DNA from 3 places in the Methylophaga nitratireducenticrescens genome. Region 1 is predicted to be linked to each of the others. Evidence: riboswitches for the same ligand, from Rfam matches in the RefSeq annotation. Region 1 holds a riboswitch; each other region holds the start of a gene.
The links. Region 1 has a riboswitch for cyclic di-GMP ahead of Q7A_RS04005 (hypothetical protein). Riboswitches for the same ligand answer to the same signal wherever they lie in the genome.
Positions count from the first base shown of each region.

Region 2: another riboswitch for cyclic di-GMP. It lies ahead of Q7A_RS06825 (hypothetical protein); the one in region 1 lies ahead of Q7A_RS04005 (hypothetical protein).
Region 3: another riboswitch for cyclic di-GMP. It lies ahead of Q7A_RS15510 (VPLPA-CTERM sorting domain-containing protein); the one in region 1 lies ahead of Q7A_RS04005 (hypothetical protein).

Region 1 covers NC_017857.3:839,847-847,776, reverse strand. The annotation lists gene Q7A_RS04015 (fatty acid desaturase) at 1-172, opposite strand, end outside; gene ilvD (dihydroxy-acid dehydratase) at 574-2,247, shown strand; gene Q7A_RS04005 (hypothetical protein) at 2,353-2,898, opposite strand; cyclic di-GMP riboswitch class I at 2,917-2,994, opposite strand; gene pqqA (pyrroloquinoline quinone precursor peptide PqqA) at 3,223-3,294, shown strand; gene Q7A_RS03995 (PH domain-containing protein) at 3,483-3,701, shown strand; gene Q7A_RS03990 (sirohydrochlorin chelatase) at 3,752-4,120, opposite strand; gene Q7A_RS03985 (HD domain-containing phosphohydrolase) at 4,438-5,553, shown strand; gene Q7A_RS03980 (ATP-binding protein) at 5,543-7,930, shown strand, end outside.
Region 2 covers NC_017857.3:1,402,489-1,410,418, forward strand. The annotation lists gene Q7A_RS06810 (mannose-1-phosphate guanylyltransferase/mannose-6-phosphate isomerase) at 1-1,034, shown strand, start outside; gene Q7A_RS06815 (undecaprenyl-phosphate glucose phosphotransferase) at 1,062-2,465, shown strand; cyclic di-GMP riboswitch class I at 2,670-2,754, shown strand; gene Q7A_RS06820 (hypothetical protein) at 2,783-3,307, shown strand; cyclic di-GMP riboswitch class I at 3,591-3,676, shown strand; gene Q7A_RS06825 (hypothetical protein) at 3,705-4,235, shown strand; cyclic di-GMP riboswitch class I at 4,532-4,616, shown strand; gene Q7A_RS06830 (PEP-CTERM domain protein) at 4,645-5,169, shown strand; gene Q7A_RS06835 (polysaccharide biosynthesis/export family protein) at 5,741-6,292, shown strand; gene Q7A_RS06840 (autotransporter domain-containing protein) at 6,331-7,515, shown strand; gene Q7A_RS06845 (GumC family protein) at 7,531-7,930, shown strand, end outside.
Region 3 covers NC_017857.3:1,388,724-1,396,653, reverse strand. The annotation lists partial or broken gene Q7A_RS06780 (LexA family protein) at 1-17, opposite strand, end outside; gene Q7A_RS06775 (pyruvate, water dikinase regulatory protein) at 888-1,778, shown strand; gene ppsA (phosphoenolpyruvate synthase) at 1,784-4,141, shown strand; gene Q7A_RS06765 (DNA alkylation repair protein) at 4,223-5,365, opposite strand; gene Q7A_RS15510 (VPLPA-CTERM sorting domain-containing protein) at 5,448-6,035, opposite strand; cyclic di-GMP riboswitch class I at 6,053-6,129, opposite strand; gene rlmD (23S rRNA (uracil(1939)-C(5))-methyltransferase RlmD) at 6,275-7,603, opposite strand; gene Q7A_RS06750 (YdbL family protein) at 7,685-7,930, opposite strand, start outside.

The sequences.
Region 1 (7,930 bases):
GACCAAGCCAGTGTCCGGCACTCAGTGCCGCCCAGGATAGGGTCCAGAGAAGCGCAAAAGGGACCAATGTAACCAGCAGTTCAATAATACTGCGGGCGATACGTGATGTGCGGTAATCTTTCAGGGCCCGCATAATGGTGCGCGGTTCGCTGGAGATGTCGTTGTTTTGCATTGTGGATTTAATTGGCAGGCTCCTGTCTCGTCCGGCTTAACATACCGGGTGCTGCGGCCTCGTTGTGGTGCTTGCTTTGACGTACGAGTCATGACTTAGCATGCTCCTATTCATGGTGAAGTGTCTGTGCGCTTTCGCACACTGACAATGTAATTTATGTTCAATTTCTTATAAATCCTGGCTCATTTCTCTATTTATATCTGCTATGCCTTGGTGCGAAGTTAAATTATGGCTTCATTGTTAAATATGGATAGTTCTAACTGTCTGTTTAGAGCAGGAACTGATAAGGTCTTTAGCTAAGTTGAATCATCTGAAAGTGGATTTCACTTTCCGTAATAGGCACTCGTCATATTTGATTGAAAGTCAGGGTTCCTTAATTAACAGTTTGAAAAGGTTAGGCAATGGCAGATACACGCAAATATTCATCAATAGTGGTAGACGGTACTGGCAAATCTCCTGCCAGAGCGATGTTACGTGCCGTTGGTTTCAATGATGCGGACTTCCAAAAACCACAGATTGGTATCGCCTCCACCTGGAGCATGGTCACGCCCTGCAATATGCATATTAATCAACTGGCTGACTTTGCCTGCCAGGGAGCCGATGAAGCAGGCGGTAAAGGGGTTATATTCAACACCATTACCATTTCTGATGGCATTGCAAATGGCACTATTGGCATGAAATATTCACTGGTATCCCGTGAAGTCATTGCTGATTCGATCGAGGCCGTCGCTGGCTGTCAGGGATTTGATGGACTGATCGCCATTGGCGGTTGCGATAAAAACATGCCTGGCTGTCTGATTGGCCTTGCCCGCCTCAATCGACCAGCAGTATTTATCTATGGTGGTACGATTCAACCTGGTGCAGGTCATACCGACATTGTTTCTGTATTTGAGGCAGTTGGACAGCATGCCCGGGGAGATATGACGTCTGCTGAATTGCAGCAAGTTGAAAAAACGGCCATTCCCGGTGCCGGATCGTGTGGTGGCATGTACACAGCCAACACCATGGCTTCAGCAATTGAAGCATTGGGTATGAGTCTGCCAAACAGTTCGGCACAAGAAGCAGTGTCTCTCTCCAAAACAGAGGATTGCCGCAGAGCAGGCGCTGCAGTGATGTATATGCTCGAACACGACATTAAACCCACCGATATCATGACCCGGCAGGCTTTTGAAAATGCAATTACCACCCTCATTGCGCTGGGAGGTTCGACAAATGCGGTTTTACATATGTTGGCGATGGCCCATGCGGTGGATGTTGAACTCACATTAGATGATTTCGCCCGAATCGGCCGTCAAGTCCCTGTGCTGGCTGACCTGCGTCCCAGCGGCAAATACATGATGTCGGAACTGATTGCTATCGGGGGTATTCAGCCATTGATGAAAGATCTGTTGGATCGTGGCTTGTTACATGGCGATTGCCTGACCGTAACAGGTAAAACCCTGGCGGAAAATCTGGCCGATGTAGCGCCCTATCCTGCCGATCAGGATATTATTCGTCCATTTGACCAGCCCATCAAAAAAGACAGCCATCTGGTCATTCTTAAAGGTAATTTAGCCCCAGAAGGCGCTGTCGCTAAAATCACCGGCAAGGAAGGGTTACGTTTTACCGGTAAAGCCCGGGTGTTCCATTCTGAAGAAGAGGCACAGCAGGACATTTTGAATGGCACTGTGGTGAAAGGTGATGTCATCGTTATCCGTTATGAGGGTCCAAAAGGCGGCCCCGGTATGCGGGAAATGCTTAGTCCTACTTCAGCAGTTATCGGCAAAGGTCTTGGTAACGAAGTTGCGTTAATAACCGATGGTCGTTTCTCAGGTGGAAGTCATGGTTTTGTGGTTGGACACATAACCCCTGAAGCTTTTGATGGCGGCCCGATTGCACTGATTGAAAACGGTGATCAAATTACCATTGATGCGGAAACGGCTGAAATCACCCTTCACCTGAGCGACAGCGATATCGATAAAAGACGCATGGCATGGAAACCTATCCCTCCCCGCTATACGCGCGGGCTTTTAGCGAAATATGCCCATACTGTCTCCTCAGCTTCTGAAGGCGCCGTCACAGACAAAAACTTATGAACAGAAGATCAAGTAAGAAAGATTGTGGAATAGCACAATGCATTTTGTAATAAAAAAGCCGTGATGTTGTTCCACATCACGGCTTTTTACTTAACACGTTAAAAATTATGCGGCTTTATTTTTGGCCCTATAACGAAGCCCAATGAAACCAAATAACGCAGGAGCAAACAAAAATACAGCAGCTGGAATTGGAACAGCAGATGGATTGATGTCTAGCGATACAATAGTATCCGTATTGAATGAAAGCCCTTGCCAGTTTACCCAAATTTCATCTGCAAGCACTGTTATAAGCGACAAATCAAAACCACTCATGTTTGTCGATGGATTGATAGAAACTGAAGTGAAATCAGCAATTAAACCAAATGTGTCGGTGAGTTTAAAACCATTGAAGCCTGAAGAGTTCCAATATGATGATGATGAAAAATCGATAAGTAGATTCGTATCAGAGATGTCTAATGTAGCCATATTATCTGCTACATTATTGACCTCAATGCCAGCACCAACTACGACATCGCCATTGTCAGCATTAGAATAAGGAGAAGACATCGTTGGGAAGTAGTATTGATAAGTAAGGGTCTGGCCCGTTAAAAAAGCAGAATGTGCGTTAAATGACATCAGAAGTAACAAGGGGAGCAAGAGTAATTTTTTCATCGCGTTTTTCCTTTCTAATCATGCAGCCCAGCCCTGTTAAGTTCAACAGCTGAAGCTTTCCGTCCCAGGCTCACGCTAGGTTTGGCAAATTATAAAAAAAGAGTGATCAAATCACAGTTTTTTTATACATGATCGTTAGGGAATGCAATACTGTACTTTGGTACAAATTTGTTTTTTTCTTTCAAACGCCTTCCCAAACAAACACGACCTGCCTAAGGAAAATACTGACACATCCCGAGAAATATCCGCTATTGTTAATAGGGCCCGATGTCTTATCATTTTTAACTGCAGCAAATAGTTTTTCTCTTTTAAGGAATTATGATCATGTGGACTAAACCAGAATATTCAGATATGCGTTTCGGCTTTGAAGTAACAATGTACATTTGTAACCGTTAAGCCAAAAAACCTGAATCTAGAAAGCTTCTTTAAGGTAATATTGATCAGATAAGAAAGCTTGACTGATTTAGCAAAACGATCAAACTCCAGTGAATTCGTATCACTGGAGTTTTTTTATGTATATACAATTATTCCTCGCTATTTGATGCGATTACTTATGTTCATTCAACATATACTGGAGAACCGCTATGTCATCCATTCCACAATGCCGCATTGAAAGAGCGGGTTCTGAAACCGAAACTTTTTTTATCATTCATCAAAATATTGATGGTGAGCAGCAAATGTTAAGTAAGCAGTTTGCCAGTCATCAGCAGGCATTGGACTATATCCTGGTCCAGGGCTGGCAGGTTGAGCGTGAGAGAGCTGAAGATTCGATGATCATTGCTTCCAGATTCTTAAAGCCTTGATTGCAATAGATTGCATTGGCAACTAATTTTCTTCGGCTGTTAATAAACACCTAGACTGCATTTACGGCAGTAGCTTTCAACATATCGATCATGGCTGTTGACGCGCCAATATGTTGAGCAATCTGAATTTCTACATCCGGAAAATTCGGACGAACTGCATCTACATCGTGAGGAATGTCTTCGGTTACATGACGTCCGGAATTTAGAAAATAAGGTAAAACAGTGATTTGACGAGCGCCATCACGCACGCAGTTTTCAATCCCATCCGCAATCAACGTATCGGCAAGTTCCAGAAATGCGGCTTGCACAATATCGTAATGTTCGGCGCATTCCGTTTTTAATTTTTCAGCCAGTGCAATGACTTCATCATTTGAACGCTGGCGTCTGCTGCCATGGGCAATAAGTAATAATGCTTTCATCTATATATAGTCCGGTTTTGAATGTGAATTATGTGTGAATAGTTTTAATGATATTGCCAGAATTAGTTCTCTTTGAGCTTGATTGAGCTCCATTCAAAAGCACTATCCAGTTGCTTTTGAGGAACATCACAAAGTATTCATGACCACTCGAAACGTAAATAGAATGGACAGCTACGAACTCTGTCAGCATAATGCGGAAATAAGAAACGATTGTATTTAAACAAAATAACAGACACGGATTCAAGGATATGACTTCTGTTAATAAAACTGCCAAAGCAGGGATGTGACGGAAGGGCAAGCTTGATGAGGAACGTGTCTTGGCAAACCAATATGGTCGTCCTGACAATTTAAAACCTTATGAATCAGCAAGGAGACTGAGTATTCTTAAGAAGACCAAAGAGGTATTGATCATCGATGATCAATCAACCGGCAGAACTATTTTAGAAAAGATAGTCCAGCAAATTGGTGAAAATATTCACGTCACGGCGTTAAGTAACTCTACTGAGGCACTTCAATGGCTGAGTCAACATGAGGCCGATTTAATTGTAACGGATTATCGTATGCCGGAAATTGATGGCATCGAATTTATTCGTCGTGTGCGCCAGATGCCTGCTTTGCAAAGTGTTCCCATCATGATGATTACTGTCGTCAGCGAAAAAGCCGTGCGTTATGACGCACTGGATGCTGGGGCTACTGCTTTCCTCACCCGCCCCATTGATCAAATTGAATGTCGTACCAGTTGTCGTAATCTTTTACAGATGCACGAGCAACACCTGATCATTGAAGACCGTGCCAATTGGTTGGCACGCCAGGTAGAAATTGCTACTGAGCAGATTATTTTGCGTGAAAAAGAGACCATTATTCGTCTGGCCAAGGCGGGTGAATATCGTGATGAAGGGACCGGAAATCACGTTATTCGAATGGCGAAATACTCCCGTTTTATTGCTGAAGCATTAGGCGTTTTCGATGAACAGCAATGTGAGGATCTTGAATATGCGGCTCCCATGCACGACATCGGCAAAATCGGAATTCCTGATAACATTCTGCTAAAGCCGGGCAAGCTGGATCCGGAAGAATGGGAAATCATGAAAACGCACACTACTATCGGTCATGAAATACTTTCTGATAGTCAATCGAAGTACATGCATATTGGTGCGGTCATCGCGTTGCATCATCACGAACGCTATGATGGAAAAGGCTATCCTTCTCAATTAAAAGGCGAAGAAATTCCACTTATTGCCAGAGTCGTTTCTGTCGCCGATATCTATGATGCATTGGTTTCGGAACGGCCTTATAAAAAAGCCTGGTCAAATGAAGATGCCTGTCGTTACATCGAGCAAAGCGCGGGGACACAACTCGACCCAAGATGTGTTCAGGCGTTTTTTGACCGGATAGATGCCATCCAGCAAATTCAAGCCGAGTATGCTGATTAAATCTCCAGCAATGAATGATCGTTATGCACAGCCCCAGCAAAAAAATCTGCTCAGCCGGTTTTTAGACAAAATACCCAAAACGGGTGACAGCGAACCCGAACAAGCGATCAAAATCCGACTGACTTTGGGTATTGCTTTATTAATTTATTTTTGTCTGCCATGGGGCACTGACAGAACTTTCTCAGAAAATATTGACAGCCTGCCAAGTCTGATTACGTTGGTCTATTACTTACTGGCAGTTGTCATTGCAGTCGCTTTGATTCTCAACCCAAGGCCATCCCCCATCAGAAGGGTCTGTGGTATTTTGCTGGATTTGACTGCACTATCAGTTGTTATGTTGATCGCGGGTGAGCAGAGTGTCTTTTTGTTCGTTTTATATCTATGGGTGATTTTGGGTAATGGTTTCCGTTATGGCGTGAATTACCTATATATCTCGCTGATAGTGGGTATTCTGGGTTTTTCGTATGCCATTATAAATGGGGAATATTGGCAGCACTCTCAGCATGAACCGTTTGGTTACAGTCTGATGTTTTTGTTACTTATCATTCCGCTTTATTCAGCTTTTCTGATCAAAAAACTGCATGTCGCAATTGCTTTGTCAAAGCAGGCAAATGAAGCAAAAAGTCGATTTCTGGCCAATATGTCTCACGAATTACGTACGCCGCTTAATGGGGTAATTGGTATTGCAGATCTGATGGCGGAGACCCAGCTGAATAAGCAACAACATGATTTTGTTAAAATCATGAAAACGTCAGCACATACTTTGCTCAGCCTGATTGAAAATGTTTTAGATATCTCCAAAATCGAAGCTGGCAAGATTTTAATCAGCGATAAAAAATTTGATTTACACCAACTGTTAAACAGCGTGATTGGCATGCAAAAGCCAATGGCAATCAGTAAAGGCTTACACATTAATTGCTATATTGATCCCGCTCTGCCCTTTTCGATAAACGGTGATTTACAACATCTACGGCAAGTTTTAATCAATCTTATCGGTAATAGTATTAAATTTACTGATCAGGGTGCCGTTAAACTCTCAGCTCAACCAATCCAACACAAATCAAATCAAAATTTGTGGATCCGCTTTGAGATAAGTGATACCGGGATAGGCATCCCTCAGGAGGCTCTGCAACGTATCTTTGATGACTTCACGCAGATATCACCTGATACATTGAATAAAGGTGGCACCGGTTTAGGCACCACTATCGCCAAAGAGCTGGTTGAGCTGATGGGAGGTGAAATTGGGGTAACCAGCGAAGTGGGTGAAGGCACCCTGTTCTGGTTTGAAATGCCTTTCACTGCCAATGAACCAAATGAATTAACTTTATCTGAGAGCCCTATGCTGATTTTAAGCACCGATTCACTGCATGACCTTATTAAACCTGTTATCAATGACTGGTCAGTGAATTACCAACATGTAGACACCACCGCCAAAGCATTTTCAGTATTGATTCGAGCAGCAGAGGAGCAATCGCCTTATCAAACCGTTATGATTGATCAGGATTGTATGCATGACATCGATCCGATTCAATTTGCCAATATGATCCATGGTGAACCTTTACTTGCCAATACAGCACTGATTCTGTTGAATCCATCAGATTTCAGTAAACAGGATCCAAGACTGCGCCATCATTTTATTTCCATTGTGCATGATGTTAAGGAAAAACCTGTTCTATTTAATGCCATCCACGCGGCGCAGAGCAATCATGCCATTCAGGATGAAAAAGTCATTACCCTGGCTCAGCACTACGCAGCTCAATCTTACGCTAAATCTTTAAATATTCTTATCGCAGAGGATAACCTGGTCAATCAGCAGGTGTTGGAAGGTATTCTTCGCCATGCAGGACATCAGGTCATTCTGGCCAGTAGTGGCGAACAGGCGCTGGATGTTCTCAGTCAACAAATTGACAGTATTGAAATGCTGATTCTGGATATGAATATGCCGGATTACAGCGGAACCGAAGTTATCCGCGCCATGCGTTATATGGATACTGGGCATGATATTCCGATTATCATACTGACGGCGGATGCGACACCTCAGGCTAAACAACGTTGTCTGGAAGCGGGAGCAAATGAGTTTCTAACCAAACCAATAGATTCCCGTTCATTGCTGGAATCCGTAGCCCGTCTGGCTCTGGAACATCAAATCAATGTAAAACCTGGCAAAGTAAGCGGCCAGTCTAAAGTTTCTTCAGAACAATGGTGTGACCATCAGGTTTTGCTCGAACTTTCCGAGTTAGGGGGCGGTGAAGCCTTTTTACAGCTTTTGCTAAATGGTTATAAAGAAGATGGCACCAAACACCTGCAATTGATTCTGCAATCAGCCCATGATGATTACCTGACCTATCGTGAAAGCCTTCATGCTTTGAAAGGTTCA
Region 2 (7,930 bases), 560 kb from region 1:
ATAAGTCAATCGAAGAAGCTCAAAAACTGGCAGAGCAAGATAAGCTTGTCACTTTTGGTATTCAGCCTCAATCTGCTCACACCGGCTATGGCTATATTGAAGCAGAAGAAAAGTCTCAACCAAGTTCAGTAAAACGCTTTATCGAAAAACCAAATTTGTCGACAGCAGAATCCTATGTTACTGCCGGAAATTTTTTCTGGAACAGTGGGATGTTTTTATTCAAGGCTTCCACCTATATAAACGAACTCTCTCGCTTTTCTCCAGAAATGTTGTCTTTTTGTAAACAATCGCTTGAACAAGCAGTGATCGATCTTGATTTTGTCCGCGTTGATTCCGAACTTTTTGCACAAAGCCCGAGTGACTCAATTGATTATGCCGTCATGGAAAAGACCGATAAGGCGATGGTTGTCCCGCTTGATGCTGGCTGGAGTGATGTCGGTTCATGGTCATCTCTATGGGAGGCTTTTGCACAAGATGCGAATAACAATGTATTGATTGGCGATGTTATGGTTGAAAATGTACATAACGCCTATATTCATAGTGAAAATCGTCTGGTGACCGTTTTAGGTTTGGACGATGTAATTGTTGTCGAAACCCATGATGCTGTGATGGTGGCACATAAAGATCAGGCTCAAAAAGTCAAAACGATTGTTGAAGAACTGACCAAGCTGAACCGTAAAGAAGTTGATACGCATCGCAAGTGTTACCGCCCTTGGGGTAATTATGATTCGGTAGATATGGGGGATCGGTTTCAGGTTAAACGGATTATGGTGAACCCTGGCGCATCTTTATCCTTGCAGATGCACTACCATCGTGCTGAGCACTGGGTAGTGGTTAGTGGAACCGCTGAAGTGACGCGTGATGATGAAGTTATGTTATTAGGCGAAAATGAGTCAACATTTATTCCGCTGGGCAGTGTTCATCGTTTGCGTAATCCCGGAAGAGTTCCATTGGAAATTATTGAAGTACAATCCGGCGCCTACCTGGAAGAAGATGACATTATCCGGCTTCAAGACAGTTATAACCGACAATAACACAACAAGAGGTGGCCTAGGGAGATTATGGCGCAAGGAAAAATCAGACACTACGACTCAAAAATAAATGCCATTTCGCGGCTAATTGATAGCGCCATTATATTAGTGACATTTCTGGCTTTAATGGATTTGTTTGCAATAGAGTGGCAACCAAAACATGTCTGGTCTTTATTATTTTCAATTATTCTATTTCACTTTTTTGCCGAGTCTCAGGATGCTTATCGCTCCTGGCGAGGCACTTACCTGCGTGAAGAAGTCACCGCAGTATTATTTTCCTGGGGGACAAGCATTCTCGTTCTAGTGGCAATTGAACTTATTGTCATTAACGAACAAACTTACGCCACACCTTTTATATTAATCTGGTTTATCGCCACACCCATTGAATTGATCTCCTGGCATGCCATTGTACGCATGGTGCTCGGGATAATGCGCTCTAAGGGCTTGAATACCCGACGTGTGGCAATCGTTGGGGCAACCGAATTAGGTTATCGGCTTGAGAAATCGTTTAACGAAATGGAATGGACAGGATACCGGTTCAGTGGTTTTTATGATGATCGCAAACCAGCGCCAAACCGCAGACTAGAAGAGCAGCAGGCTACAGTTATTGGCAGTATTGAAGAGCTTATCGCTGACTGCCGATCTGGGAAAATAGATATTGTGTTTATCACCTTATCGTTGGCGGCTGAAGCACGTATTCGCTTAATGACTGAAAAACTGGCGGATACAACGGCTTCGGTTTATCTGGTTCCCGATCTGTTTACCTTTAATCTGTTGAATTCCAGATGGGTCGATTATCAGGGAATAACAGCCATCAGTATTTATGAAACTCCTTTTGCCGGCATTGATAGTGCAATCAAACGCATTGAGGATGTTGTCTTAAGCTTTTTAATACTTTGTATTATCGCTATTCCTATGTTGTTTATTGCTATCGGCATAAAAGCCACATCGAAGGGCCCGGTTTTTTTCAAGCAGACACGCTATGGAATGGATGGTGGAAAAATAAAAGTCTGGAAGTTTCGTACCATGACCGTTGCTGAAGATGGTGATAAAGTTGTTCAAGCAAAAAAGAATGATCAACGCGTTACAAACTTTGGCAAAATTTTACGCAGAACCTCTCTTGATGAATTACCACAGTTCTTTAATTCGCTAGGTGGGTCAATGTCTATTGTTGGACCGCGACCACATGCTGTGGCGCATAATGAAGAATACCGAGCAAAAATTCAGGGCTACATGCTACGTCATAAAGTAAAGCCGGGGATTACAGGGCTAGCTCAGATTAATGGCTTTCGTGGAGAAACCGATACGCTTGATAAAATGGAAGGGCGTATAAAGTACGACCTTCAATATATACAGACTTGGACACTGCTTCTCGATCTGAAAATTATTTTATTAACGATCACTAGAGGTTTTGTGGGAAAGGATGTATATTAATACACAGAGTTCTGGTTTTGGTATGACATCGCTGTCTCACCATTAACACTGTGAAGCAATTCACACCTGATTAAAGGTTTTAATTAAGCCAGCGAGATTTTGTGTTCCATGACTCATTATTAGTAACAAAGTAACAGTATTGTTTAACCGTCGCTTGAGAGATGTTTCTAAGGGACTTTTTTGTTAGGAACAAAGTTTGTTCCTATTTTAAATCGCCAAACTTGTCGTGAGGCAAGGTCGGAAAGCCACGGGTCTTCAGGTGTGATTTGAAGATGGCTGGGTTGCATTGCTTAATTTTTCAATTAAAGGAAATTACTATGAAAAATGCGATGCTATTTTGTATAGCTTTATTGTTCTCGGTTAGTGCTAATGCGGCTACATTGAGTTTATCAACTGTCGGATCTTCAGGTGCGACTCAGGAAATCAGTTTAAATAACAACAGCACTGTGCTTGCTGGCGGTACTGTTGCTAATACAGGTTCTTGGGAATCATTGTTTGATGTGACAACGGATGTTGATACTCCTGTAAGAGTTGAGTGGTCATTTAATCCTTCAACGAGTTTGGACTCAGCTCAATTGGCTTTTGGTTTGATTTCTGGCCCTGGTGGTAGTTATGTTGGTTTGCCAACAATCTTTAATATCACTGGTGACTTTATCTTTACTGCTATTTTGACTGCAGGTTCATTTTTTGCTGTAGATATTTTTAATGCCACATCAGGTATTTTGAAATATGACCTGTCAATCTCTGCAGTGCCAGTACCAGCTGCATTATGGTTGTTTGCACCAGCTTTGATGGGCTTTTTCGGTTTACGCCGTCAAGCTCTGAAAACAGCGACTGCATAGCATCTAATTAAGTTAACAATATTGTTAGTTTTAAGAAAAGGGAGCTTCGGCTCCCTTTTTTTGTAGCGTTTTGCCATTGAATCTCGTTACGGCGCGAGGCCAAAGCCATCTAAGCAAAAGTAATATTAGAGATCGCCTCTTTGGATAAACAAAATCTTTTGAAATAATTTTGCAACTAGTTGCGGAGTACAATTTCTCAACATTACTAGTGGGCTAGTAATGTTTAATCATCACTGAGAGATGTTTCTGGGAGATAAAAGTTTCGGAAGTGGAGTTTTGTTCCTGATGATGTTGCCAAACTTACTGTGAAGTAAGGTCGGAAAGCCACGGATCTTCTGGGTTTGATTTGAAGATGGCCGGGTTGCATTGCTTAATTTTCAATTAAAGGAAATTTATTATGAAAAATGCGATGCTATTTTGTATAGCTTTATTATTCTCAGTTGGTGCTAACGCCGCTACACTGAATTTATCAACCGTTGTTTCTTTGGGAGGAGCGACCCAAAGTATTGATCTTAACAATAACAGTACGGTATTAGCTGGGGGTACTGTTTCCTCTTCAGGGGTTTGGACATCATTATTTGAAGTTACAACAGATGTGGATACACCAGTGAAAGTTGAATGGTCATTTAATCCAACAAGCAGTTTGAGTAGTGCACAATTGGCCTTTGGTCTTCTTACTAGTCCTGGTGGGGGCTATGTTGTTGGTGGACCAACTAACTACAATATCACCGGTGACTTTGTTTTTACGGCGATATTAACTGCCGGTTCATTTTTTGGTGTTGACATTTTTAATGCAACTTCAGATGTTCTAAAATACGACTTGTCAATTTCTGCAGTACCCGTACCGGCTGCGTTATGGTTATTTGCACCTGCTTTGATGGGCCTCTTCGGTTTACGCCGACAAGCTCGGAAAATGACAGTTGCATAACACTATAAGAGTTAACAATATTGTTAGTTTTAAGGGGGCTTCGGCTCCCTTTTTTGAATTAATTCTTATCATGATAATTTGAGATGTCTGAGCATCGTGTTAAATCATTAAGAGATAAATTTAATTACTAAAATCATTCTCTTATCACAGAGCTCACTAAATAGGGCTCTTTTTTTAATAAAAGTTACGATTTAGTACCATAGTACAATTCCAATCGTACTAACTAGCGAGTAATGTTCAACTATCCCCGAGAGAAATTTCTGGGAGATAAATGGTTCAGGGACAATGTTTGCTCCTGATTTTATAGCCAAACTTACCGCGAGGTGAGGTCGGAAAGCCACGGATCTTCGGGCTTTATTTGAAGATGGCCGGGTTGCATTGCTTAATTTTTCAATTAAAGGAAATTATTATGAAAAATGCGATGCTATTTTGTATAGCTTTATTGTTCTCAGTTGGTGCTAACGCCGCTACACTGACATTATCAACCGTAAGTTCTTCTGGCGCTACTCAAAGTGTTGACCTGAATAATAACAGTACTGTTCTAGCTGGCGGTACTGTAGAAAATACAGGACTTTGGGAATCTTTGTTTGATGTTCAAACGGATGTTGATACGCCAGTGAAGGTTGAATGGTCATTCAATCCTACTAGCAGTTTGAGTAATGCTCAACTGGCGTTTGGAGAGATTACTGGCTCTGGTGGTAGTTATGTCGGTTTGCCAACAATCTTTAATATCACAGGTGATTTTGTCTTTACGGCTATTTTGACTGCGGGAACTTTCTTTGGCGTGGATATTTTTAATGCCACTTCAGACGTATTGAAATATGACCTGTCGATCTCTGCAGTACCTGTACCAGCTGCGTTATGGTTGTTTGCACCCGCTCTGATGGGCTTCTTCGGTTTACGCCGTAAAGCACTGAAAGCAACTGCTGCATAACAGCAAATGAGTTAACAATATTGTTAGTTTGTAAGAAAAGGGAGCTTCGCTCCCTTTTCTTTTTGAACAGTTAAACAAAAAACTTATAACGAAACAGTATATTAAGTTGGAAAAATCAAAAGTTTTAGGACATGTTAATCTTTAAGCTGCTCTACTGCTGGATGCTCATTTTGTTCAACAAGGAAGTTATGCAAGATAAACAAGCCCTTGGTCTTGTCCAATATTATGAACAATTTAGTATCACATCAGATTTCTCATTGCAGCCATGATAATGTCTGGGGTGACTTCTGGTTTAGACTTTTCTAATGCCTCTTCTAATGCCTCTTCTAATGAACTCAAATAAGATGTTTTTGTCTCTGCTGCCCCTTTTTCAGTGACATTTTTACTTTTTTGCGCCTGCGTAATTAGGCCTCTTGGGACTGCGTCAATGTGCTAAATCAAATGCATAAAAATGATTAATTTAGCAATAATACTAATTTAGAATAAGGGAGCAGAAATACTCGCTTTTTTTATGCTTAAATAACGTGTTATCATCCGAAACGAATGTAATTTATAAACATGGAGAAGAATAATGAATAAGTTGGCAAATATGGTGTTGCTAATGGTAACACTAATGATGGGATCATTTGTTCATGCTTCCGAGCCCTATACACTTAATGCAGGAGATATCTTAAGTATTTCTGTTTGGAATGAAGATGCATTGCAGAAAGAAGTCGTTGTTCTTCCCGATGGCACCATTTCTTTTCCCTTGGCAGGTCAACTGAATGCTAAGGATAAAACAGTTCTTCAGGTTGAAACAGAACTTAAAGAAAAATTATCAGAATATATTTCAGACCCCGTAGTTAACGTTACCGTCAATCAGGTTTCAGGAAATACGGTACATATCCTGGGTAAAGTATTACGTCCTGGATCATTTGGAATGAGTCAGCCACTTGATGCAATGCAGGCTTTGAGCCTAGCAGGGGGGCTGACAACTTATGCAAAAGAAAATGACATTATCATTCTCCGCAGAGATGGAATGAAACAACAAATCATCCCAGTGCTTTACGCTAATATCAAACAAGGTAAATCGCTCGAATCTAATGTGCTGTTACAAAGCGGTGATGTCATTATTATTCCTTGAACGGGGATAATAATGACAGGCCTCATGACGGAGTCAGCATGAAAATAAAAATTATTATGTCGGTTTTGGTTGCAAGCTTGTTCCAATCGAATATCGCCAGATCCGCCGAATATATTATCGGGGCCGACTTTTCTCCGACATTCAATTATGATGATAACGTTGAGTTGCGGGATGATGAAGAAGGTAGCTTTGTTACCAAAATAACCCCCACATTATTATTGTCTCGAGCGGTTGAAAATGCATCCATTAGTATGAATGCAGGTTATCGTGTGGAACGATACACAAGCTTATCCGATCTGGATAGGCAGGATCCCTTCGCAAACATAGCGGGTAGTTACAATACGGAACGTAGCGCTTACGGACTGAGAGCTGGTTATTCTGAAAGAGCACAGCGTTCAATTGCAGATGAAGATACCGGGGATTTTTCTTCTAATGCAACGGTAACCACAAAATCACTGGCACCAAGCTATCAATATCAATTCACGGAACGTGATTTCCTTTATACCAGCGTTAACTATAACGAAAGTGCTTACGATACAAGTCGCTTCAGTGATACTGAAACCACGTCTTTAACCGGAGGGTGGCGTCGAAACTTGACGGAACGTTTGACCGGTGGATTGGCGTTGACATATGCACAGTATGAATCGGAGTCTGAATTTAGCGAATCAGAATACGACAGTTACAATTTAAGTGTCACCAGTACCTATATGATGAATGAACAATGGTCATTTTCTGGTCAGGTTGGCTATCGGACAACTGAAAGTGAATCACAATCTTTACTCGGTGGCCCCAAACAAACAGACAGAAACACAGGTTCTTTATTTGATTTTTCAGCAAATTATGTTGGTGAATTGAATACATTATCATTTTCATTATCACGTTCTCTTAATCCTTCAGGCGAGGGGGTGGTCAATGAAACTGACCGTGTCTCACTTTCCTGGAACAGAAATATCGCGGAAACAGTGTCGGTTTCATTCAACACCTCCTATCAGGAAACGCAGTCTGCAGACGATCTGACAAACACCGACAGAGAATATTTTACCTTTTCGCCAGCACTTAACTGGCAATTGCAAAGAAACCTTGCCCTAAAAATGGGTTATCAGTATCGCCAACAAAAAGGCACAAGTTTTGGTGGATTAGATACCAATGATGACAAAGTCGACAGTAATATGGTTTTCCTCACGGTAAACTACGACTGGGACGGTTTGCGTTTTTCGCGATAACTTTAAGAGAACATAATGGAAGAAGATGTCAAAAGCCTACGGGATTACTTGGATATTCTGTGGCGGCGTAAATATTGGATTGTAATCCCGGCTTTTATCCTGATGATAGGTACAGTGGTATTCACATACTCACTTCCCGAGAGCTTTAAATCACAAGGTTTGATTTTGATCGAATCTCAGGAAATTCCACAAGATTTGATTCGCACCACCGTGACAAGTTATGCAGATCAACGTATTGAAGTTATTAAACAACGTCTGCTCACAACCAACCGGATTATGGAGGTTGTTGAAAAACATAATCTTTATCTGGAGCAAAGAAAAAGCTCACCCATTACAGCACCGATTGTGGAGTTATTTAAGAGCAATGTCAGCGTAGATATTATTCAGGCAAATGTCACCGACCCTGCCAGTGGTC
Region 3 (7,930 bases), 550 kb from region 1:
CTGATTTTCAGAACATAACAAAAAGTGTTATTTACAGCTTTTCAATACCGTTGAAAACATAGAAAAACAGCACCTTCCCGACTGGTATATCTGGCTTGCAAGTGGTATCTTTACTAATTGAAATGAATCTTAGGTGAGGCAAAAATGTTAAAAAAAATTGATGAATTTTTAATGCAACGATTTCCCCTTATCATTCTGCTTTTCACTTTTTTCTGGCTGGGGTTAGTGGCAATTGGATGGTATTTGTCTTAATAAAATCGGCTGATTTAATTAACCCGTAAAAAATGCGGACGCATATAACACCGATATGCTTTGATCCAGATCAATGTCCTCTAACCTTCGTAGCATGATAATAAGAACGGCAACTTACTCTGTATAACCGTTACTAAGAAGGTTTATCATGCACAAATTAGAAGAATGGCTAATGGATCATTTCATTGACTTTATAATAGTGATTTCACTGGCTTGCATTGGACTGGTTGCTTTTGGTTTATTCATGTCATGAAGAAATTCAGAGGGGGCTGAAAAATACGTTCACCTTCTTTCTTTTTTTTCAAAGCCGCCCCCTCTTCTCTTAGAAGTAAAACCAATCATGATTCCATCTGTTTTGTGATTATTCAACAAGTCCTGATGCTATAAATGTGATGATCTGTATCATCTTGAACTCTATTTTTTGCGTGTCTAATCGCCGCCAAACTAACTTCTTTCAGCACGACTACACTGTCAAATTTTTCTTGTTCTAGCAGTGCAAGATGCCGAGAGAGAACCTCTCGCAATTTACGATACAATGAGTTATCTACATTTGCTCAACTTGTTGTTAAAACTTATCTGCTTCATTCCTAAACTTTTTGTTGATCAATACCGCCTTTTCAGCACATCATTTAATAATGAACGATGTAACTGCCAATAATAATCAACCCATCAGAAACGTTTTTTTTGTATCGGATCGTACCGGTTTAACCGCTGAATCTTATGGGAAATGCCTGTTAGCGCAATTTCCCGATATTGAATTCGAAACGATTACCCTTGCTTTCGTCGATACCAAAGAAAAAGCAGAAGATGCCCGCAAACAGATTAACGAACTATGTACAGAATCTGATTTACCACCACTGGTTTTTAGCACCTTAGTAAACAATGAAGCCCAACAAATTATCGAAGGCTGTGATGCCTTTGTTATTAGTCTGTTTCACCAGTTTATCGGCTCTATGGAAACATTTCTCGAGATGGAATCCTCTCAGAAACAAGGTGTTTCACGGATTTCAATAAGTGATACTACCTATCAAAAGCGCTTGGATGCTATAGATTATGCGCTCACTCATGATGATGGCATACGCCCAGATCAATATGAAGAATCTGATATCATTCTAGTGGGTGTTTCACGTTGTGGAAAAACGCCTACCAGCTTATATTTGGCGATGAATTTCTCCCTCAAAGTGGCTAACTATCCGTTAACCGTTGAAGATTTGGAAGCAGAAGAATTACCCGAATATCTTAAAATTCATCAACATAAACTTGCTGGCTTAACGATTAAGCCGGTACCGCTGAGTCGAATTCGCCGACAACGCCGCCCTGACAGTAATTATTCCTCTTTGGAAATCTGTCAGGCAGAATTAGACAAAGCGATGATTATGTTTGAGAAAGTGAATATTCCAGTATTTGATACTACAAATACTTCTATTGAGGAAATATCCAGCCGTGTTGTTCGCTCCATGGGCCTCGCGCGTGAGCGCATCCGCGAATCAACCATTACATTTAATAAAACTAAAAATTTAAGGTAGTAGTCATGACCGAATATGTAGTTCCACTTGATAAGTTGTGCATGAATGATGTCGGCAGAGTTGGTGGGAAAAATGCTTCTTTAGGTGAAATGTTGCAGAATTTAGCACCATTGGGTGTCGCTGTTCCAAGCGGTTTTGCGACCACGGCAGATGCTTACAGAGAATTTTTAAAGCATGACGGACTACAAGACCAGATAAACGAATTATTACGTGAACTGAATGTTGACGATGTCGTTGCACTTCAAAAAGCGGGTAAAACCATCCGTGAATGGATCATGACCATTCCTTATCCAGAAAAAATGGAAGCCGCAATTGATGAGGCTTATGAAAAGCTAGTAGAAGAATACGGTACTTCGACCAGCTGGGCTGTTCGTTCATCTGCAACTGCCGAAGACTTACCCGATGCATCTTTTGCCGGACAACAGGAAACCTTTCTGAATGTTGCCGGTTTAGACCATATCAAGTTTGCCATCAGAGAAGTTTTTGCTTCGCTGTTTAACGATCGGGCGATTGCCTATCGCGATCACCAAGGATTTGAACACAGCGAAGTTGCTTTGTCTGCCGGTATCCAGAAGATGGTCCGTTCTGATATTGCTTCTGCCGGTGTAGCTTTCACTCTGGATACTGAAAGCGGTTTTCGGGATGTAGTCTTTATCACTGGCAGCTACGGTCTTGGCGAGATGGTGGTACAAGGCGCGGTTAATCCCGATGAATTTTATGTGCATAAAACCACATTAACCGCTGATCGGCCTGCGGTATTACGCAGAACTCTGGGCCAGAAAGCGCTTAAAATGATTTACTCAGGTGATGCAAAATCACCGGTTAAAACCGTTGATGTCGATCCCCAAGAACGATTGCATTTTTGTCTGAATGATGAAGAAATAGAATCATTGGCCCGCATGGCGATGATTATTGAAAAGCATTACCAAAGACCAATGGATATCGAATGGGCAAAAGATGGTAATGATGGCCAGATCTACATTGTTCAGGCTCGGCCGGAAACGGTAGAAAGCCGTAGCGTAAATGTGACTGAGCAATTTATTTTAAAAGATAAAGGTGAATTGTTGGCCCGCGGTCGTGCCATCGGTAGAAAAATTGGCAGTGGCCGGGTTCGGATTCTGAACAGCCTCGATCAAATGGATCAATTTGAAGCGGGCGATGTATTACTAACAGATATGACGGATCCTGATTGGGAACCGATTATGAAAAAAGCGGCGGCGATTATTACTAATCGTGGTGGTCGCACCTGTCATGCCGCTATCATTGCACGTGAATTAGGCATTCCGGCTGTTGTCGGCTGTGGCGATGCCACTGAAAAAGTCGCTGAAGGCATTTCGGCAACAGTTTCCTGTGCCAAGGGTGATGAAGGTTATATCTATCAGGGCCTGCTTGAATTTGAACATCGCGTTCAGTCTTTGGATCAAATGCCTGAGTTACCAGTCAAAATTATGATGAATGTAGGTAATCCTGACCGTGCATTCAGCTTTTCACAACTCCCTAATGACGGTGTTGGTCTGGCTCGGCTTGAATTTATTATCAATAATATGATCGGTATTCATCCTAAAGCGCTAATGGCAGCAGATAAAATGGATGCCGAAGTGCAACAGGTTATCCGCGAAAAAACCACTGCTTATGGTGATCCGGTAGAGTTTTATATCAGCCGTATTACTGAAGGTGTATCGACTATTGCTGCGGCGTTTTATCCGTCCAAAGTGATTGTGCGTATGTCCGATTTTAAATCGAATGAATACGGCAACCTTGTTGGTGGCGCTGAATTTGAACCACATGAAGAAAATCCGATGATTGGTTTCCGTGGTGCAGCACGCTACAGCTCTCCGGAATTTGAAGCCTGCTTTGAATTGGAATGTGAAGCAATCAAGCGTGTCCGTGATGTCATGGGTTTAACCAACGTTGAAGTGATGATTCCTTTTGTCCGCACCTTGAGTGAAGCTGAAGCCGTTATCAACATTCTGAAAAAGAATGGTCTGGAACGCGGCAAAAATGGCCTGCGTTTGATTATGATGTGTGAATTACCTTCCAATGCAGTACTGGCAGATCAGTTTCTGGAATTCTTTGATGGCTTTTCAATCGGATCTAACGATATGACTCAGCTGACATTGGGTCTGGACCGGGATTCCGCACAAATTGCCGCAGCATTTGATGAACGTGACCCGGCGGTATTGGCGATGCTGGAAATGGCGATTAACGCCTGTCATAAAGCGGATAAATATATCGGTATCTGTGGACAGGGTCCTTCTGATCATCCTGATTTAGCAGCATGGCTGCTTGAGCGTGGAATCAGCAGTATTTCATTAAATCCGGATACGGTTGTCAGTACCTGGCAGGCATTAGCTAAACAGTAAAAATATTGCTTACATTTATGCCAACCAAAATGAGTCCTACGGGGCTCATTTTTTTGGGCTGTGATTAAAAATGCTTTTAATTCACTCCAGCACTAAATTCACCGTAGCCTGCTTATGAACCACCCCGTTGATAAGGATTTCAATGGTGTGTTGGCCACCGTAATATTGTCGGGTAGTCAGTTGTAAAAATCCATGTAACTTCTTCAGATAAACACTCTCCCTAGCCAATAATGTAATGTTTTTCCATTTATACACTTTAGCGGTAGTCTTGCCGTTGCTTTTGACATGCCAGACACGATAATCCACCACCAGTTGTTGAGCCTGACTGGTTTTAGAATGGATGAAGGTCTGCATCTCCAACTTTTGTCCTAACCTCACATGTTGATCAGTTACATTAAAATCAACATTAACCGCTGGTTTCTCGCTATAGCCTAGTAAAGGGAATACAGCTGGCTCACCGGCCTTAATCAGACTGCGAAGCCCGTGACGGATAATCCAGCGGCGTTGTGGTGTGGAATTTTCCAGCCACTCACGACATAGATCTATCACCCGATGAGGATGGTCTTTACTAATGTCATTTAAATTATTGGCAACCGATTTTTGGACATATTTACTTTTGTCATCTCTGAGCTGACTCAGTATTTCAAATACGGGCTGGGGGTCATGTTTAAATGCATTTAAATGCCCTCCCCAAGGTAATCTTGGCCGCATTCCCTCTGATGCCAATCGCCGGACATGTTCATTATCATCCTCACACCACCGCATCAATTCTTTGAAGGTCAGCTCAAAATGCTGTTGTATGTACGGTCTGATAGCAAATTCTGCAGTAAACAATGGTGTCAAATGCTTTAATACGTCCAGCGCAGCGGTTGGCTGTTGCAGTCCTTGTTTTCCGGCATAATCAATTAATGGCCAAGCCATAAAACTATGCCAACCTTTACCGGGCTCCTGATTGGGCCAGTGCTCTGCAACCTGCTTTAACCATTTGGCGTTCACTGAGAAATCATCAACCAGTAGCACGGCCAAAACGTCACTAATATGGTTTACACGGGTTTTAAGTGACATGGGTTCCAACTGAAACATTGCCATAGTCCTGAACTTATCGTCAGGAAAATCCGGTTTATATTGTTTGATTAATCCTGCCAATGCCTCGATAGAATTGGCATTTATATAATCTTTTAATAAAGCTGGGGGGGATTCAGCTAACGGATCAGACTTTGCCATTTGAATTCACTCTCTTTTTTTCAGACATAAAAAAACCGTGGCTCGAAAGCCACGGTTTTTATTTTACGGTATTACGGGAGAATTAAGCTTGCTGAGCTTTTGCTTTTCTACGTACAGCCATAAAGCCCATCAAACCAGAACCAAATAACCATACTGCTGCTGGTAAAGGGACTTCGCTGATCGGCGGGCAATATACACCACTAACGTCTAGTTTAGACCAGTAAACATCCTCTGAACTATCGGTGAAAAGCGCTTTTAGTGACAAGCCGTCAATAATTTCATCAAACAGACTGGAGCTTAATGAAAATACATCATAACCGCCATCAAGCCAGCCAATATGTTCAAAGCCAGTGCCATACCAAGTATCGGTATAAGCGAAAATTTTATCCCAACCGAAAATAAAAAAGTTATCAGCATTTGATTTTACAGTCAAAGTTGCTGATTCAATTGTCAAATCAGCAACATCAATGCTGTCGAAACTCCAGAAAGCATATTTACCGTTATTTTCAATATCATCAGTTGTCAATGTTGTTGAAAAAGGCTGGCTGTTATCACATAACTGACCATTATCACAATAATGTGGCTTGGGATGATAAAAAGTGGCTGATGCAGTTGAAGAAAAGCCAAACATCAAAAGTGTCACAGCAAAGATTGGCGTTAATAATTTCATTTACATTTCCTTCCTGAAAATGCAACCCGGCTATCTTCTATAAGACCCGTGGCTTTCCGTCGCTTGGTTCGCACCAAGGTTGGCACTCAATTAATTGGTATTGTTCCGATTCATTTCTGGAGCAATGTTGCCTATCTTATAGGAAAAAATTGCTAAAACTATTGTACCTTGGTACTAAATAAGGAACTTTTTGTAAATTTGATTTTCAAGTACTTTCTAAACCACTAAAAACCAGGCCATCATTTTTGAAATAATGCGATCGATTCAACATGACTGGTATGGGGAAACATATCCATGATGCCGGTCTGAACAAGCGTATATCCATATTGATTTACTAGCTCACCGGCATCACGTGCCAGAGTGGCGGGGTTACAGGAAACGTAAACAATAGTTTCTGCACCCAATTCAGCAATCTGACCCAGCACCTCAAAGGCACCGCTTCTGGGAGGATCCAGTAAGACTTTTGTGAATCCTTCCAGTGCCCATGGATAATCTTTTAATCGGGTTATCGTTAGATCAGCCATTTCAAATACAGCGTTGTCCAAACCATTCATTGCGGCATTGCGCTGTGCATGTGCCACAAGAGATTTGTCCCCTTCTACCCCTATGACACTACTGACACGTTTTGCCAGTGGCAGCGTAAAGTTACCCAAACCACAAAACAAATCCAGTACCCGATCACTTTCTTGCAAATCAAGCAATTCAATCGCCTTGGCAATCATTTTATGGTTGATACCGGCGTTGACCTGGGTAAAATCGCCCGGGGCAAATTCCAGTCTGAGACCTTCTTCAGGCGCATAATGCAGTTGTGGTGCTTCTGGCCATAACGGGCTAACAGTATCCGGCCCGCCCGGTTGCTGATAAATCCACAAATCATGTTGCTGACCATAGTTGATCAATTTTTGCTTATCCATTTCACACAACGGATCCATATTCCGGAAAACCAGAGCTGTGTTGGCATCATCCATCGCCACTTCTATTTGTGCGATTCGGTTATAGGCTTCGAGGCTGGCGATCATTTCCCCCAGCTCTTCCAGGCGTAATCCAACACGTGGATCCAGTACTTCACATTGCGTTAGCTCAGCCAGGTAAGGCGAACCTTTTTCTCTAAAGCCGACCAGCACTTTTTCTTTTTTGGTCACATAACGGACACCTAAGCGTGCTTTACGTCGATAACCCCATAAAGGACCGGTTAACGGTGCTAACCAATTCTCTGGAGTAAGTTGTCCAAAGTGCGAAAGTTGTTCCTTTAAGGTGTCTTGTTTCAGGCTTAACTGAGCGTCTGGTGCCATATGCATCAAACTGCAGCCGCCACACACACCAAAATGTTGGCATTTCGCATCAACGCGATCAGTTGAGGCAGACTCAACCGAGATTACTTTGGCCTCATCATATTTTTTATGCAGCCGGGTATACTTGAATGACACATTTTCACTCGCCAAAGCACCGTCGACAAAGACGGTTTTACCTTCTATACGGGCAATGCCACGACCATCATGAGAAAGACTCTCTATAGTTGCCTGAACAGCTTCTGCAGGGAGCCGTTTTCTGTGATTACGTCGTGCCATTTGTTAAACCTTTAAACGAAAATTACATAAAAAAAGTCCGATCATGCTTTTGCATAACCGGACTTAAACTTGATCGAAATTTTATTTTTGTTGCCAGCTACCGCCTTGCTGATACCACCAGCCTTTGGCTGCATTGCTTATCCAGCGTCTGGCAAAGGTTTCCTGGATATCAGATTCCCATTCAGGGTGACCGTTAGCACGGGCTATTTCAGCGTATAAGGCTTTTCGATCCTGATTCTCTTCTGCGATCAAAGTATTTACCGTATTACGATCTTTTAATGGCACCGCAGAGGCATCACGCAAGGTAATCAGACCATTGTTAGTTAA